Regions from separate parts of the Streptomyces sp. NBC_00207 genome, predicted to be linked through region 2. Evidence: riboswitches for the same ligand, from Rfam matches in the RefSeq annotation. Region 2 holds a riboswitch; each other region holds the start of a gene.
What was found. A riboswitch is a leader RNA that binds a small molecule or an ion and turns the genes downstream of it on or off. The one in region 2 is predicted to bind thiamine pyrophosphate.

Region 1 (4,469 bases), 1.7 Mb from region 2:
TGCCCGCGCCCGCGTCCAGGATGACCGGCACCGAAGCCCGCTCCGTGATCAGCTCGAAGTTGTGCGGGTTGCGGATGCCCATGCCCGAGCCGATGGGCGACCCCAGCGGCATGATCGCCGCGCAGCCCACGTCCTCCAGCTTCCGCGCGAGCACCGGGTCGTCGTTCGTGTAGGGGAGGACTGTGAAGCCCTCGTCCACGAGGATCTCGGCGGCGTCCAGCAGCTCGACGCCGTCGGGCAGGAGGGTCCGCTCGTCCGCGACCACCTCCAGCTTGATCCAGTCCGTGCCCAGCGCCTCCCGGGCCAGCCGGGCCGTGAGCACGGCCTCGCCGGCCGTGAAGCAGCCCGCCGTGTTGGGCAGGACCGCGATGCCGAGCTTGGTCAGGACGGAGAGGACGGAGCCCTGGACCGTGGGGTCGAGGCGCCGCATCGCGACCGTCGTGAGTTCGGTGCCGGACGCGACCAGCGAGCGTTCCAGCACGTCCAGGCTCGGGGCCCCGCCCGTGCCCATGATCAGGCGGGAGGAGAAGGTCCGGCCGCCGAGGGTGAAGAGGTCGTCCGCCATGGCGCTCAGCCCCCCTGGACCGCGGTGAGGATTTCGACCCGGTCGCCGTCGCCCACCGGCGTGGCCGGCCACTGACCGCGCGGGACCACGGTCTCGTTGAGCGCGGCGGCGACGCCGGAGGGGGCCGTGGTCAGGGTCGCGACCACGCTGTCGAGCGTGGTGCCGGCCGCGACCTCGCGCGGCTCGCCGTTGACGGAGAGGGAGACGGAGGCGGGGAGGTTCATGCGTACGACTCCTGACGTGCGGCGGAGAACCGGCGGGGGGTGAAGGGGCGCGCGATTTCCGGCACTTCGCCGGTGGCCAGCAGCTCGGCGAGCACCTCGCCGGTGAGCGGGGTCAGCAGCACCCCGTTGCGGTAGTGCCCGGTGGCCAGGTGCAGGCCCGGCAGGTCGGTCGGGCCGAGCAGCGGGGCGTTGTCGGGCGAGCCGGGGCGCAGCCCCGCACGGGTCTCGGTGAGGGGGAGTTCGGTGATGCCGGGGACCAGTTCGTGGGCGTCGCGCAGGAGTTCGTAGACCCCGCCCGCGGTGACCGTGGTGTCCCAGCCGAGTTCCTCGCTGGTGGCGCCGACGACGAGTTCGCCGTTCTCGCGCGGCACCAGGTAGACGTGGCTGCCGCGGACGACCGCCCGGACGGTCCGGGACAGGAACGGCGCGTAGGCCGGGGGCACGGACAGGCGCAGGACCTGGCCCTTGACCGGCCGTACGGGAGGCAGCACCTCCGGCGGTACGCCCGCCAGCCTGCCGCTGAGCGAGCCCGCCGCCAGGACCACCTGGGCGGCGCGCAGCTCCGTACCGTCGTCGAGTGCGGCCCCGGCCGCCCGGTCGGCGGTGACCAGGAGCCGTTCCACGGCGGCCCGGTGGATGATCACGCCGGCCCGCTCGCAGGCGGCCAGCAGGGCGGCCGCGAGCCGGCGCGGGTCGACCTGGTGGTCGCCGTCCACGCGCAGGCCGCCGCGCACGCCCGGGGCGAGCATGGGCTCCAGGCGGCGGCACTCGCGGCCGGTGAGCCACTCGGACTCCAGGCCGCAGCGGCGCTGCAGCGCGTGCAGTTCCCGCAGGTGGAGCCGGTCGTCGGAGTCGAGGGCGACGGCGAGGGTGCCGCAGGCGCGGAAGCCGATGTCCATGCCGCCGCTCGCGTCGGCGAGCTCGGCGGCGAACTCCGGATAGCGTGCGGCGGAGGCAAGGCCGAGGCCCAGGAGGGCTTCCTCGCCGAAGTGCAGTTCGGTGACGGGGGCGAGCATGCCGGCCGCAACCTGGGCGGCGCCGCCGCCGGGTGCCGGGTCGGCGAGTACGGTGCGCATCCCGCGCGCCGCGGCCCGCCAGGCGGTGACCAGACCGATGATCCCGCCCCCGATGACGAGGACGTCGGATCCCTTCCGAGATGAGTGCATGGGCGTCCAGCCCCTCCCTTCGCCGGCATGACCCGGATCAGGTTCGTACGGTCGGAGGCCGGCCAGCCTCCCTCTCAGCCCGGTGCGCCGGACTCCCGCGATAGGTACGGTGGCCAGACTATCCCGGCCCCGGACGGCCGGTAAGGCGGCACCTATTCCTGACGGAGCGTCAGATGATTAGGGTGGCCGGGTGAGCGAGCAGACGGAACACAAAGAGCGCGGCGTCGTGATCGTCGGCGCCGGAATGGCCGGGGTGCAGACCGCGGTCGCCCTGCGCGAGCAGGGATTCGCCGGCCCCCTGACCCTCCTGGGCGCCGAACCCCACCAGCCCTACGACCGGCCCCCGCTGTCCAAGGCGGTCCTGCTCGGCAAGGCCGAGGACTCCGCCTTCGACGTGGACTTCGAGGGGCTCGGCATCGAGCTGCGGCTCGGGACGGAGGTCACCGGGCTCCGGGCCGCCGACCGCGAGCTGGACACCGAGGCCGGCCCGGTCCCGTACGAGGTCCTCGTCCTGGCGACCGGCGCCGAGCCGCTGACCCTCGCCGGCACCGAGGGCGTCCCGGGCGTCCACCTGCTGCGCACGCTGGACGACGCGGCGCGGCTGCGCCCGGTCCTGGCGGCCGCGCCCTCGACGGTGGTCGTCGGGGCGGGCTGGATCGGCGCCGAGTTCGCCACCGCGGCCCGCGAGGCGGGCTGCGCGGTGACCGTGGTCGAGGCGGCGGACCGGGTGCTGGCGGGGGCACTGCCCGCCGAGGTCGCCGAACCGATGGCGCGCTGGTACGAGGAGGCGGGCGCCGGGCTGATCACCGGCGCGAAGGTCGCCGGGATCGAGGAGGGCCGGGTCCTGCTCGCGGACGGGCGCGCCCTGCCGGCCGGCGCGGTCGTCGTGGGCATCGGCGCGCGCCCCGCCACGGGATGGCTGGCCGGGACCGGTGTGGAACTGGGCACCGACGGCTCGGTCACCGCCGACGCGTACCTGCGCACCTCCCTGCCCGGCGTGTACGCGGTCGGAGACTGCGCCTCCTTCCCCTCCGGGCGGTACGGGAAGCGGCTGCTCGTGCACCACTGGGACAACGCGCTCCAGGGGCCGCGGACGGTGGCGGCGAACATCCTGGCCGGCGCCGGCGCCGGGGAGCCGGCCCGGGTGTACGACCCGGTGCCGTACTTCTGGTCGGAGCAGTTCGGCCGGTTCGTGCAGTACGCCGGACACCACGGCGGGGCCGACACCCTGCTCTGGCGCGGAGACCCGGCCGGACCGGCCTGGTCGGTGTGCTGGCTGCGGGGCGGCGCGCTGGTCGCGGTCCTGGCGGTGGGCCGCCCCCGCGACGTGGCACAGGGCCGCCGCCTGATCGAGACGGCGGTCCCTCTGGACCCCGCCAAGGTCACCGACCCCGCGACCCCGCTGAAGTCGGCCTCGGCCTGACGCCGGCGGGGCTGAAAACCAGCCCCGCCGGCCTTTGCGGCGCGGGGTCCCGGGCGGGGCCCGGTCCGGGCCGCGACCCGGACGGGGCTGCTCAGGTACCGGCGGCGGAGCCGAGATGGCAGGCTTGTGTCCGTGACCGAGATTGACGCAAAGATCGATGCCCTTGTCCCCTCGTGGCTGTACCTCCCCGACATCGCGGAGATGCTGAACATCGAGGTGACCCGGGTCCGCCAGATGGTCAAGGAAGGGCAGCTCATCGCCGTCCGCCGGGGCGAGAACCGTTCCCTGCAGGTGCCGGCTCCCTTCATCGACGGCGACAAGGTCGTCAAGGGCCTGGTCGGTCTGCTGACCGTACTGCGCGACGACCGCTTCACCGACGAGGAGATCCTGGAGTGGCTCTTCACCGAGGATCCGACCCTGCCCGGCACTCCCGTGCAGGCGCTGAGCGAGAATCGCGGCACGGAGGTGAAGCGCCGCGCTCAGGCGCTCGCCCTCTGACCTGATCCGCAGTTCGCTCCACCGCGGTGTACGGGCCCCGCGCCCGTACACCGCCTCCACCACGGGGGGTTCACCCATGCAGCTGTCCGACGCCCGGCTCTACCTCTGCACGGACGCCCGCAAGCGGCAGGGTGACCTCCCCGAGTTCCTCGACGCCGTCCTGGCCGGAGGCGTGGACATCGTCCAGCTCCGGGACAAGGGCATGGAGGCGGGGGAGGAGCTCGAACACCTCCAGGTGTTCGCCGAGGCCGCACGCCGCCACGGCAAGCTCCTCGCGGTGAACGACCGCGCCGACGTCGCCCACGCCATCGGCTCCGACGTCCTCCACCTCGGCCAGGGCGACATCCCCGTCCCCGCGGCCCGCGCCATCCTCGGCGAGCGCGTGCTGATCGGCCGCTCCTGCCACGCGGAGGACGAGGTCGACGCCGCCGTCGCCGAGCCCGGCGTGGACTACTTCTGCACCGGCCCCTGCTGGCCCACCCCCACCAAGCCCGGCCGCCACGCCCCCGGCCTGGGGCTGGTCCGGTACGCGGCCTCGCTGGAGCAGGACCGGCCCTGGTTCGCCATCGGCGGCATCGACAGCACGAACCTGG
Region 2 (4,469 bases):
GACGTCCACATCCGGCTGCAGGTCGGCGGCGACCGGGCGCTGTTCCGCGCCAGCGCGGCGCCGCTCGTCGCGTTCCTCGACCGCACCGACCGGATCGTTCCGCTCGGACAGGAGCGGAACCTGGGCGACTTCGAGGAGAACCTCGACGAGGCGCTCGGCAAGATCCTGGCGGAGTCGAAGCAGAACGAGCAGAACGCCGGCTGACGCGCGAGCTCTCGCCCGCCCGCCCCTCCCTTCGGGAAGCCCCGTTCGGGAAACCTCCTTCAGCGCTTGCGCCGCCGGCCCCGGCCGCCGCGGACCGGCCCCGCGGCCGGCGCGACGTCCGGGGATGCCGGCCGGTCGGCGGAAACCACCAGCGAGGCCAGTGCCGTCGTCACGGGGACCGAGGCCACCAGTCCGATCGAGCCCACGAGGGTCCGTACGATTTCCACCGCGACCAGCTCGCTGTTCGCCACCGAGCCCATGCTGCTGTTCGCGATCGAGAACAGCAGGAGCAGGGGCAGTGCGGCGCCCGCGTAGGCCAGCACCAGCGTGTTGACGACCGACGCGATGTGGTCGCGGCCGATCCTGATGGCCGCCCGGTACAGGGCGCGCGACCCCATCGAGGGGTCCGCCTGGTGCAGTTCCCAGACGGCCGAAGTCTGGGTGACCGTCACGTCGTCGAGCACGCCGAGCGATCCGATGATGATGCTTGCGAGCAGCAGACCGCTCATGTCGATGTCCGGGTACAGCCCGTGGATCAGCCCGGTGTTGTCGTCCGTGTTGCCGGTGAGGGACGCCCAGTCGATGAACACCGAGCCCAGCAGGCCGATCAGCACCAGCGAGACGAGGGTGCCGAGGACGGCGACCGAGGTGCGGGCGGTCAGGCCGTGGCACATGTAGAGCGCGATCAGCATGATGGCGCTCGCCCCGACCACCGCGACGACGAGCGGGTTCGAACCCTGCAGGATGGCCGGGAGGATGAACAGCGTCAGCACGCCGAAGCTGACGATCAGCGCGATCAGTGCGAACAGCCCGCGCATCCGCCCGACGAGGACGACCGCGAGCGCGAAGATGCCGGCCAGCACCGCAAGCGGGATCTTGCGGTTCACGTCGATCACCGAGTACTGGAGGTCGCGGGGGGCGTCGGGCGCGTACGCCACGACCACCTCCTGGCCGTCCGCCAACTGCCGCGGCGCACCCGGCTGGACGACCTCCACGAAGGTGCGGCCCTTGTCCGGGCCGGTGCCGATCTCGACGGTGGCCTTCTTGCACTCGCCGGTCTGCGCGGCCTGGGCCTCACGGCCCTCGGGGGTGGAGGGGTTCGCGGTCGGCGGTACCTGTGCGGCGTTCACCGATTTGCAGTCGACGCGTTCGAGCGAGACGACCGTGCCCTGCTGGGTCTGCCGGTCGAATCCCACCCCCGTGCGCTCGTGGGCGGGGGCGCCGCCCGGCCAGAGCACCACCAGGCCGATGACAACGGCGGTGGCGAAGGGGATCAGTACGGCCGCGATGACCTTGCGCAGGTGCTTCGAGACGGGGGCCGCCGGGCCGTGCCCGTGGCTGTGACCGTGGCCGTGGGAATGACCGGCGGAAGGACCCCCGGAGGACTCGGACGAGTGCCCGGCGGAGTGCCCCGGGCCGTCGTGCGCGTGGCCGGTGTGGCCATGGGGCTCTGTGGGCTCGGTGGGGGGCTGCGGCGAGGACGTCACCAGCAGATCATCGCAAGAGATGAGGGGGCCCACTGTTCAGCACGCCATGGATGACGCTAGCGTGGGGGCTACTTTGCACAACGCGGGAGCTCGGAGCACCGGGCTGAGAGGACGCTGATCACCGTACGCGCATCACGGATGCGTACGGGAAGAGGCTGCGTCGACCGCCGAACCTGTTACCGGGTAATGCCGGCGTAGGGAGATCAGGTCTCATGACCATTCAGGACGCACGCACGCCTGCCGTCAGCCAGGACGCCGATGGCCAGACCGAGCGCCAGCCCGGCTGGCACAAGGGCTACGTGGCGGGCTCCCGCCCCGACATCCGGGTGCCGGTCCGCCAGGTCCACCTCACCAACGGCAAGGACGTGACGCTCTACGACACGTCCGGTCCGTACACCGATCCGCAGATCGAGACCGACGTCCGCCGGGGCCTCGCCCCGCTGCGCGAGAACTGGATCATCGGCCGCGGCGACACCGAGGAGTACGCGGGCCGTCCCGTGCGCCCCGAGGACGACGGCATCAAGCACACCTCGCCGCGCGGTGGCCTCAAGAACCTCGACGCGGTCTTCCCGGGCCGCCCGCGCCAGCCCCGCCGGGGCCGTGGCGGCCAGGCCGTCACGCAGCTCGCGTACGCCCGCCGGGGCGAGATCACCCCGGAGATGGAGTACGTCGCGATCCGGGAGAACGTCTCCCCCGAGGTCGTCCGCGAGGAGATCGCCGCAGGTCGTGCGGTGCTTCCGGCGAACGTGAACCACCCCGAGATCGAGCCGATGATCATCGGCAAGCGGTTCCTGGTGAAGGTCAACGCCAACATCGGCAACTCCGCGGTCACCTCCTCCATCGAGGAGGAGGTCGACAAGATGACCTGGGCGACCAAGTGGGGCGCCGACACGGTCATGGACCTCTCGACGGGCCGCAACATCCACACCACCCGCGAGTGGGTGCTGCGCAACTCCCCCGTCCCGATCGGCACCGTGCCGCTCTACCAGGCGCTGGAGAAGGTCGACGGCCGCGCCGAGGACCTGACCTGGGAGATCTACAAGGACACGGTCATCGAGCAGGCCGAGCAGGGCGTCGACTACATGACGGTCCACGCCGGCGTGCTGCTGCCCTACGTGCCGCTGACCGCCCGCCGCAAGACCGGCATCGTCTCGCGCGGCGGCTCGATCATGGCCGCGTGGTGCCTCGCGCACCACAAGGAGAACTTCCTCTACACGAACTTCGAAGAGCTCTGCGACATCCTCGCGACGTACGACGTCACGTACTCGCTGGGCGACGGCCTGCGCCCCGGCTCCATCGCGGACGCCAACGACGCGGCGCAGTTCGCGGAGCTGAAGACGCTGGGCGAGCTGAACACGATCGCCAAGCGCCACAACGTCCAGACGATGATCGAGGGCCCGGGCCACGTCCCGATGCACAAGATCAAGGAGAACATCGACCTCCAGCAGGAGATCTGCGAGGAGGCGCCGTTCTACACGCTCGGCCCGCTGACCACGGACGTCGCGCCCGCGTACGACCACATCACCTCGGGCATCGGCGCCGCGATGATCGCCTGGTGGGGCACCGCGATGCTCTGCTACGTCACGCCCAAGGAGCACCTGGGCCTGCCCAACCGCGACGACGTGAAGACCGGTGTCATCACGTACAAGATCGCGGCGCACGCCGCCGACCTGGCCAAGGGGCACCCCGGCGCCCAGGAGTGGGACGACGCCCTGTCGGACGCCCGGTTCGAGTTCCGCTGGGAGGACCAGTTCAACCTGGCCCTCGACCCGGACACGGCCCGCGAGTTCCACGACGAGACCCTTCCCGCCGAGCCGGCCAAGACCGCGCACTTCTGCTCCATGTGCGGTCCGAAGTTCTGCTCGATGAAGATCTCGCAGGACATCCGCCGCGAGCACGGCGGCGACCTGAAGGCCGACGAGATCCAGGCGGGCATGGCGGAGAAGTCCGCCGAGTTCGCGGCCTCGGGCAACCGCGTCTACCTGCCCCTGGCCGACTGACCCTCACGGTCCTTGTGAGCGGCGGAGGCTCCCGTCCGGGCCTCCGTCGCTCATCGAGCGGTCCCCTTCTTCAGGAAGAGCGCCGGGGCCGCGGTCCTGCCGGTCGCCACAGACGGATGAGGCGCTGAACGTTCCGTCCCCGGCCAGGACGAGGCTGCCGCCCCGCTCGTCCTTCCACACCCCTGCCGGCTCGGCACTCGTCAGCACGACGGCGTCGCCCGGCGCTCCGGGAACCCAGAGGCGACGCAGGACGATCAGCCCGACCCCGCAGCGCACCCCAGGGCTCCCCTGCAACCGCCGAGGGCGAGCCACTTCCCGTATCGCCGGGGTGGGGTGGGCGCCGTGGGCCGGGGTCCAGCAGCCGGCATGGGTCTTCCCCGGCTGGGGCGACCACGGTTCTGGCCGGCAGCGTCATCCTGCCCGGGCCCTGGCCGGGCGGCGGCAGCGGGTCCGGGCGCCCGACCGCGCGGTGCTCTGCGTGGTGGGGGACTCGGCATGCTGGCACAGAAGCCGCGGAGCTCGCGGCCTCGGGCAACCGCGCCCACCTGCCGCCGGCCACCTGCCGCCGACCGACTGACCGTTCGACGGCACATGAGCCACGGAGCGGACCCGCGACCCATGGGGGGAGCCGCGGGTCCGCCCGTTTTCGGCGCCGGAGCGCTCCCACTCGCCACGACCGGCTGGTCGTCGCACACCTCGTCCTGACGGCTCGCGTTCTCCGTGTCCGTCACAGCGGCCGTTGGTGTCGCATCACTAGTCCGATAAGAGGACCTATCTG
Region 3 (4,469 bases), 1.7 Mb from region 2:
GGGCCCCGCGCGCCGGGTCAGTGCCGCGGCCGCCAGCCCCCCGATGAACAGGGCGATCGCGGTGGCGGCGAGGGCGTACTGGAGGGAGTTCCAGATCGCCTCCAACGGGGGCACCAGGAAGGTTCCGCCGCCGGCGCCCGCGTCCTGCAGCGCCCGGTAGAAGCCGAACCCGTATCCGCCGGGGGCGTCGAAGGACCGCTCGACCAGTACGGCCAGCGGCGCCACGATCAGCAGCGCGATGGTCGCCAGGACCCCGCCCAGCAGCGTGCGCTGCGCCCAGCCGCGCGGCCGGTGCGTGGTGCGGCCCGGGTCCACCAGCCGCAGCGCGGTCTCGCGCCGGCGCACGGTCCAGGCGTGCACGGCGAGGATCGCGCCGACCGCGGCGAACTGCACCATCGTCAGCACGGCGGCCGTCGGCAGGTCCAGGAGCTGCGCGGTCTGCCGGTAGACCTCCACCTCCAGGGTGGAGTACGCGGGCCCGCCCAGGATCAGTACGACGCCGAAGGAGCTGAAGGTGAACAGGAAGACCATCAGCGAGGCCGCGGCCACCGACGGGGCCAGCGCGGGCAGTGTCACGCGCCGCCAGGCGGCGAACCGGCCGGCGCCCAGCACCCGGGCGGCCTCCTCCTGGCGCGGATCGAGCTGCGCCCACAGCCCGCCGACGGTGCGGACGATGACCGCGTAGTTGAAGAAGACGTGCGCGAGGAGGATCGCCCAGACGGTGGTGTCGAGCCGGACCCCCATCGTCTCGTCCAGCAGCCCGCCGCGTCCCAGCAGCGCGAGGAAGGCGGTGCCGACGACCACGGTCGGCAGCACGAAGGGAACGGTCACCACGGCCCGCAGCAGCTGCTTGCCGGGGAACTCGAAGCGCGCGAAGACGTACGCGCCGGGGAGCGCGATCAGCAGCGTGAGCACGGTCGAGGCGAGCGCCTGCCAGGTCGTGAACCACAGCACGCCGGCGATGTCGGGCCGGGCCAGCACCTCGCCGATCCGGCCGAACTGCCAGCCCTCGTCGGTCTTGAGGCCGCGCCCGACGATCGAGGCGACGGGGTAGGCGAAGAACAGCCCGAAGAAGGCCAGCGGCACGGCCATCAGGGCGAGCCGCACGGCGGTCGACCGGCCGCCCCCGCGGGGGCCGGAGCCCGGCGCGGCGCCCCCCGACGCCGCGCCCGGCCCCTTGGTACCGCCTACTTCACGACGAGCGAGGTCCATGCCTTGACCCACTGCTCACGGTTCTTGGCGATGGTCTCGGGAGCCACGTTCTCCGGCTTCTCGACCACCACACCGTGCTTGGTGAACAGCTCCGGCAGGGCGGCGTCCTTGGTCACGGGGTTCACGAACATCTGGAGCGGCATGTCTTCCTGGAACTTCTTGCTGACCAGGAAGTCCACCAGGGCCTTGCCGCCCTCCTCGTTCTTCGCGCCCTTCAGCAGGCCCGCGAACTCGATCTGGCGGAAGCAGGTGCCGGTGGCGACGCCCGTCGGGGCCTCGGCCGGCTGCGGCTCGCCGTACAGCACCTCGACCGGCGGGCTGGAGGCGTAGGAGACGACCAGCGGGCGGTCGCCCTTGGCCTTCTTGCCTCCGGCGGAGCCGGAGAACCGCTCGTTGTAGGCCTGCTCCCAGCCGTCGACGACCTCGACGCCGTTGGCCTTCAGCTTGCTCCAGTAGTCCTTCCAGCCCTCGTCGCCGTACTTGCCGACGGAGGCGAGGAGGAAGCCGAGGCCGGGCGAGGAGGTCGCGGCGTTCTCGGTGACCAGGAGGTTCTTGTACTCCGGCTTGATCAGGTCGTCCAGCGTCTGCGGCGGGGCGATCTTCTTGTCGGCGAAGTACGCCTTGTCGTAGTTGACGCAGATGTCGCCGGAGTCGATCGGGGTGACCCGGTGCTCCTTGTCGAGGACGTACTCGGGCTTCACGTCGGCCAGGCCCTTGGCCTCGTACGGCGTGAAGATGCCGTTGTCGAGGGCGCGCGAGAGGAGGGTGTTGTCCACGCCGAAGAAGACGTCGCCGCGCGGGGAGCCCTTGGTGAGGATCTCCTGGTTCAGTGCCGCGCCGGCGTCCCCGGACTTCAGCACCTTGACCGTGTAGCCGCTCTGCTGCTCGAACTCCTTGAGGACCGTGTCGGTCACGTTGAAGGAGTCGTGCGAGACGAGGGTCACGGTCTTGGACTTGGGGGCGTCGCTCGCGCCCGCCGTCTTGTCCTTGGCGTCGCCGCCGCAGGCGCTGAGCGTGGTGACGCCCAGCGCGGCCGCGAGCGCGGCGCCCGCGATCTTCTTGGTGGTGCTCATCGGTGAATTCCTCCTGGGATGTCCAGGAGAAGACGCGGCCCTGCCCGGCGCTGCGAGAGCGGACGCCGGGCAGGGCGCAACAGCAAGAGTGGTGACCGAACTTCCTACCCCGAATGACCGGGGCGAGGTTCAGAGGGTCTGCGGATGACGGATACCGCACTCTCAGCGCTGTGGCGCTCCCCTGTCGGAATATGAAATTGGTTCGGCCACAGGGTACCCCGCGGCCGAATCTCATCGAACAGAAGCGGAACCTAGCGCTCCGAAGCGGCCAGCTGGCCGCACGCGCCGTCGATCTCCTGGCCGCGGGTGTCGCGTACGGTCACGGGCACGCCGTGGCGGGCGATGGCCTCGACGAAGGCCTTCTCGTCCTCGGGCCGCGAGGCGGTCCACTTCGAGCCCGGCGTGGGGTTCAGCGGGATCAGATTGACGTGGACACGCTTGCCCTTGAGCAGCTTGCCCAGCAGGTCACCACGCCAGGCCTGGTCGTTGATGTCGCGGATCAGGGCGTACTCGATCGAGATCCGCCGGCCCGACTTCTCCGCGTACTCCCAGGCCGCGCCGAGCACCTCGCGGACGTTCCAGCGGGTGTTCACGGGGACCAGGGTGTCGCGCAGCTCGTCGTCGGGCGCGTGCAGGGAGACGGCGAGACGGCACTTGAAGCCCTCGTCGGCGAACCGCAGCATGGCCGGGACCAGGCCGACGGTGGAGACGGTGATGCCGCGCTGCGACAGGCCCAGGCCGTCGGGCTCGGGGTCGGTGAGCCGGCGGATGGCGCCGACCACGCGGTTGTAGTTGGCCAGCGGCTCGCCCATGCCCATGAAGACGATGTTCGACAGGCGCGCCGGTCCGCCCGGGACCTCGCCGTCGCGCAGCGCGCGCATGCCGTCGACGATCTGGTGCACGATCTCGGCGGTGGAGAGGTTGCGGTCGAGTCCCGCCTGGCCGGTGGCGCAGAACGGACAGTTCATGCCGCAGCCGGCCTGCGAGGAGATGCACATCGTGACCCGGTCGGGATAGCGCATCAGCACGGACTCGACGAGCGTGCCGTCGTGCAGCTTCCACAGGGTCTTGCGCGTGGTGTCGTCGTCGCAGCTGATGTGGCGGACGACGTTCATCAGATCGGGGAGCAGCTCCTGCTGGAGCTTCTCCCGCGAGCCGGCGGGGATGTCGGTCCACTCGGCCGGGTCGTGCGCGTAGCGCGCGAAGTAGTGCTGGGAAAGCTGCTTGGCCCGGAACGGCTTCTCGCCGATCGCGGCGACCGCCTCACGGCGCTCGGCCGGGGTCATGTCGGCGAGGTGCCGGGGCGGCTTCTTGGCCCCGCGAGGGGCGACGAAGGTGAGCTCTCCCGGAACGGGGCGGGCCATGGCAGGTACTCCTTGTAAGACGAAAGGCGCGCCGCAGAAGCAGCGCGCCTTTCAAGAGTAACCGCCCGGCGTCACACGCCGCCTTTTCGCAGGTCAGCCAACACCCACGAAGGCCGCCAGCAGCAGCCACACCACCGGCGCCGTCGGCAGGAGGGAGTCGAGCCGGTCCATGATGCCGCCGTGGCCCGGCAGCAGGGTGCCCATGTCCTTGATGCCCAGGTCCCGCTTGATCATCGACTCGCCGAGGTCGCCCAGGGTGGCGCTGACCGCGACCGCGAGGCCCAGCAGCAGGCCCTGCCACCAGGCGCCGCCGTCGATCAGGAACTCCATGCACAGCGCGCCGGCCGCCATCGCGAAGGCCACCGCGCCGAACAGTCCCTCGCGGGTCTTTCCGGGGCTGATGCGCGGCGCGAGCTTGCGCTTCCCGAAGCGCCAGCCGACGGCGTAGGCCCCGGTATCGCTGACCACGGTCAGGAGCAGGAACGTGATCACGCGCTGGGGGCCGTCGTCGGCGGTGAGGAGCATCGCGACGAAGGTGGCCAGGAAGGGCACGTAGAACGCCGCGAAGGCGCCCGCGGTGACGTCCTTGAGGTAGTCCTCGGGCGGTTCGGTCATCCGCCACACCAGGACCGCCAGCACGGTCAGGGCCATGGCGACCCAGGCGCCCTCGGCCCCCCGGACGTACCCGGCGATGACCATGGCCGCGCCGCCGACCGCGAGCGGGACCAGCGGGGCCTTGATGCCCTTCTGCTCCTGCAGCCGGGAGGTGAGCTCCCACAGGCCCACGACGACCGCGACGACGATGACGCCGACGAAGACC

Region 1: it holds a riboswitch for thiamine pyrophosphate, as region 2 does, so the genes downstream of both, thiO (glycine oxidase ThiO) here and thiC (phosphomethylpyrimidine synthase ThiC) in region 2, are expected to answer to the same signal.
Region 3: it holds a riboswitch for thiamine pyrophosphate, as region 2 does, so the genes downstream of both, OG472_RS31025 (thiamine ABC transporter substrate binding subunit) here and thiC (phosphomethylpyrimidine synthase ThiC) in region 2, are expected to answer to the same signal.

What each region holds. Positions count from the first base shown of each region.
Region 1 is NZ_CP130715.1:3,061,452-3,065,920, reverse strand. Features, by position in the region: gene OG472_RS14620 (thiazole synthase) at 1-565, opposite strand, end outside; gene thiS (sulfur carrier protein ThiS) at 571-789, opposite strand; gene thiO (glycine oxidase ThiO) at 786-1,955, opposite strand; TPP riboswitch at 1,953-2,064, opposite strand; gene OG472_RS14605 (NAD(P)/FAD-dependent oxidoreductase) at 2,146-3,378, shown strand; gene OG472_RS14600 (Rv2175c family DNA-binding protein) at 3,511-3,876, shown strand; gene thiE (thiamine phosphate synthase) at 3,953-4,469, shown strand, end outside.
Region 2 is NZ_CP130715.1:4,808,472-4,812,940, reverse strand. Features, by position in the region: gene OG472_RS22725 (SsgA family sporulation/cell division regulator) at 1-204, shown strand, start outside; gene OG472_RS22720 (YibE/F family protein) at 264-1,691, opposite strand; TPP riboswitch at 1,764-1,909, shown strand; gene thiC (phosphomethylpyrimidine synthase ThiC) at 1,904-3,691, shown strand.
Region 3 is NZ_CP130715.1:6,534,265-6,538,733, reverse strand. Features, by position in the region: gene OG472_RS31030 (ABC transporter permease) at 1-1,092, opposite strand, end outside; gene OG472_RS31025 (thiamine ABC transporter substrate binding subunit) at 1,188-2,285, opposite strand; TPP riboswitch at 2,369-2,478, opposite strand; gene rlmN (23S rRNA (adenine(2503)-C(2))-methyltransferase RlmN) at 2,537-3,649, opposite strand; gene OG472_RS31015 (phosphatidate cytidylyltransferase) at 3,743-4,469, opposite strand, start outside.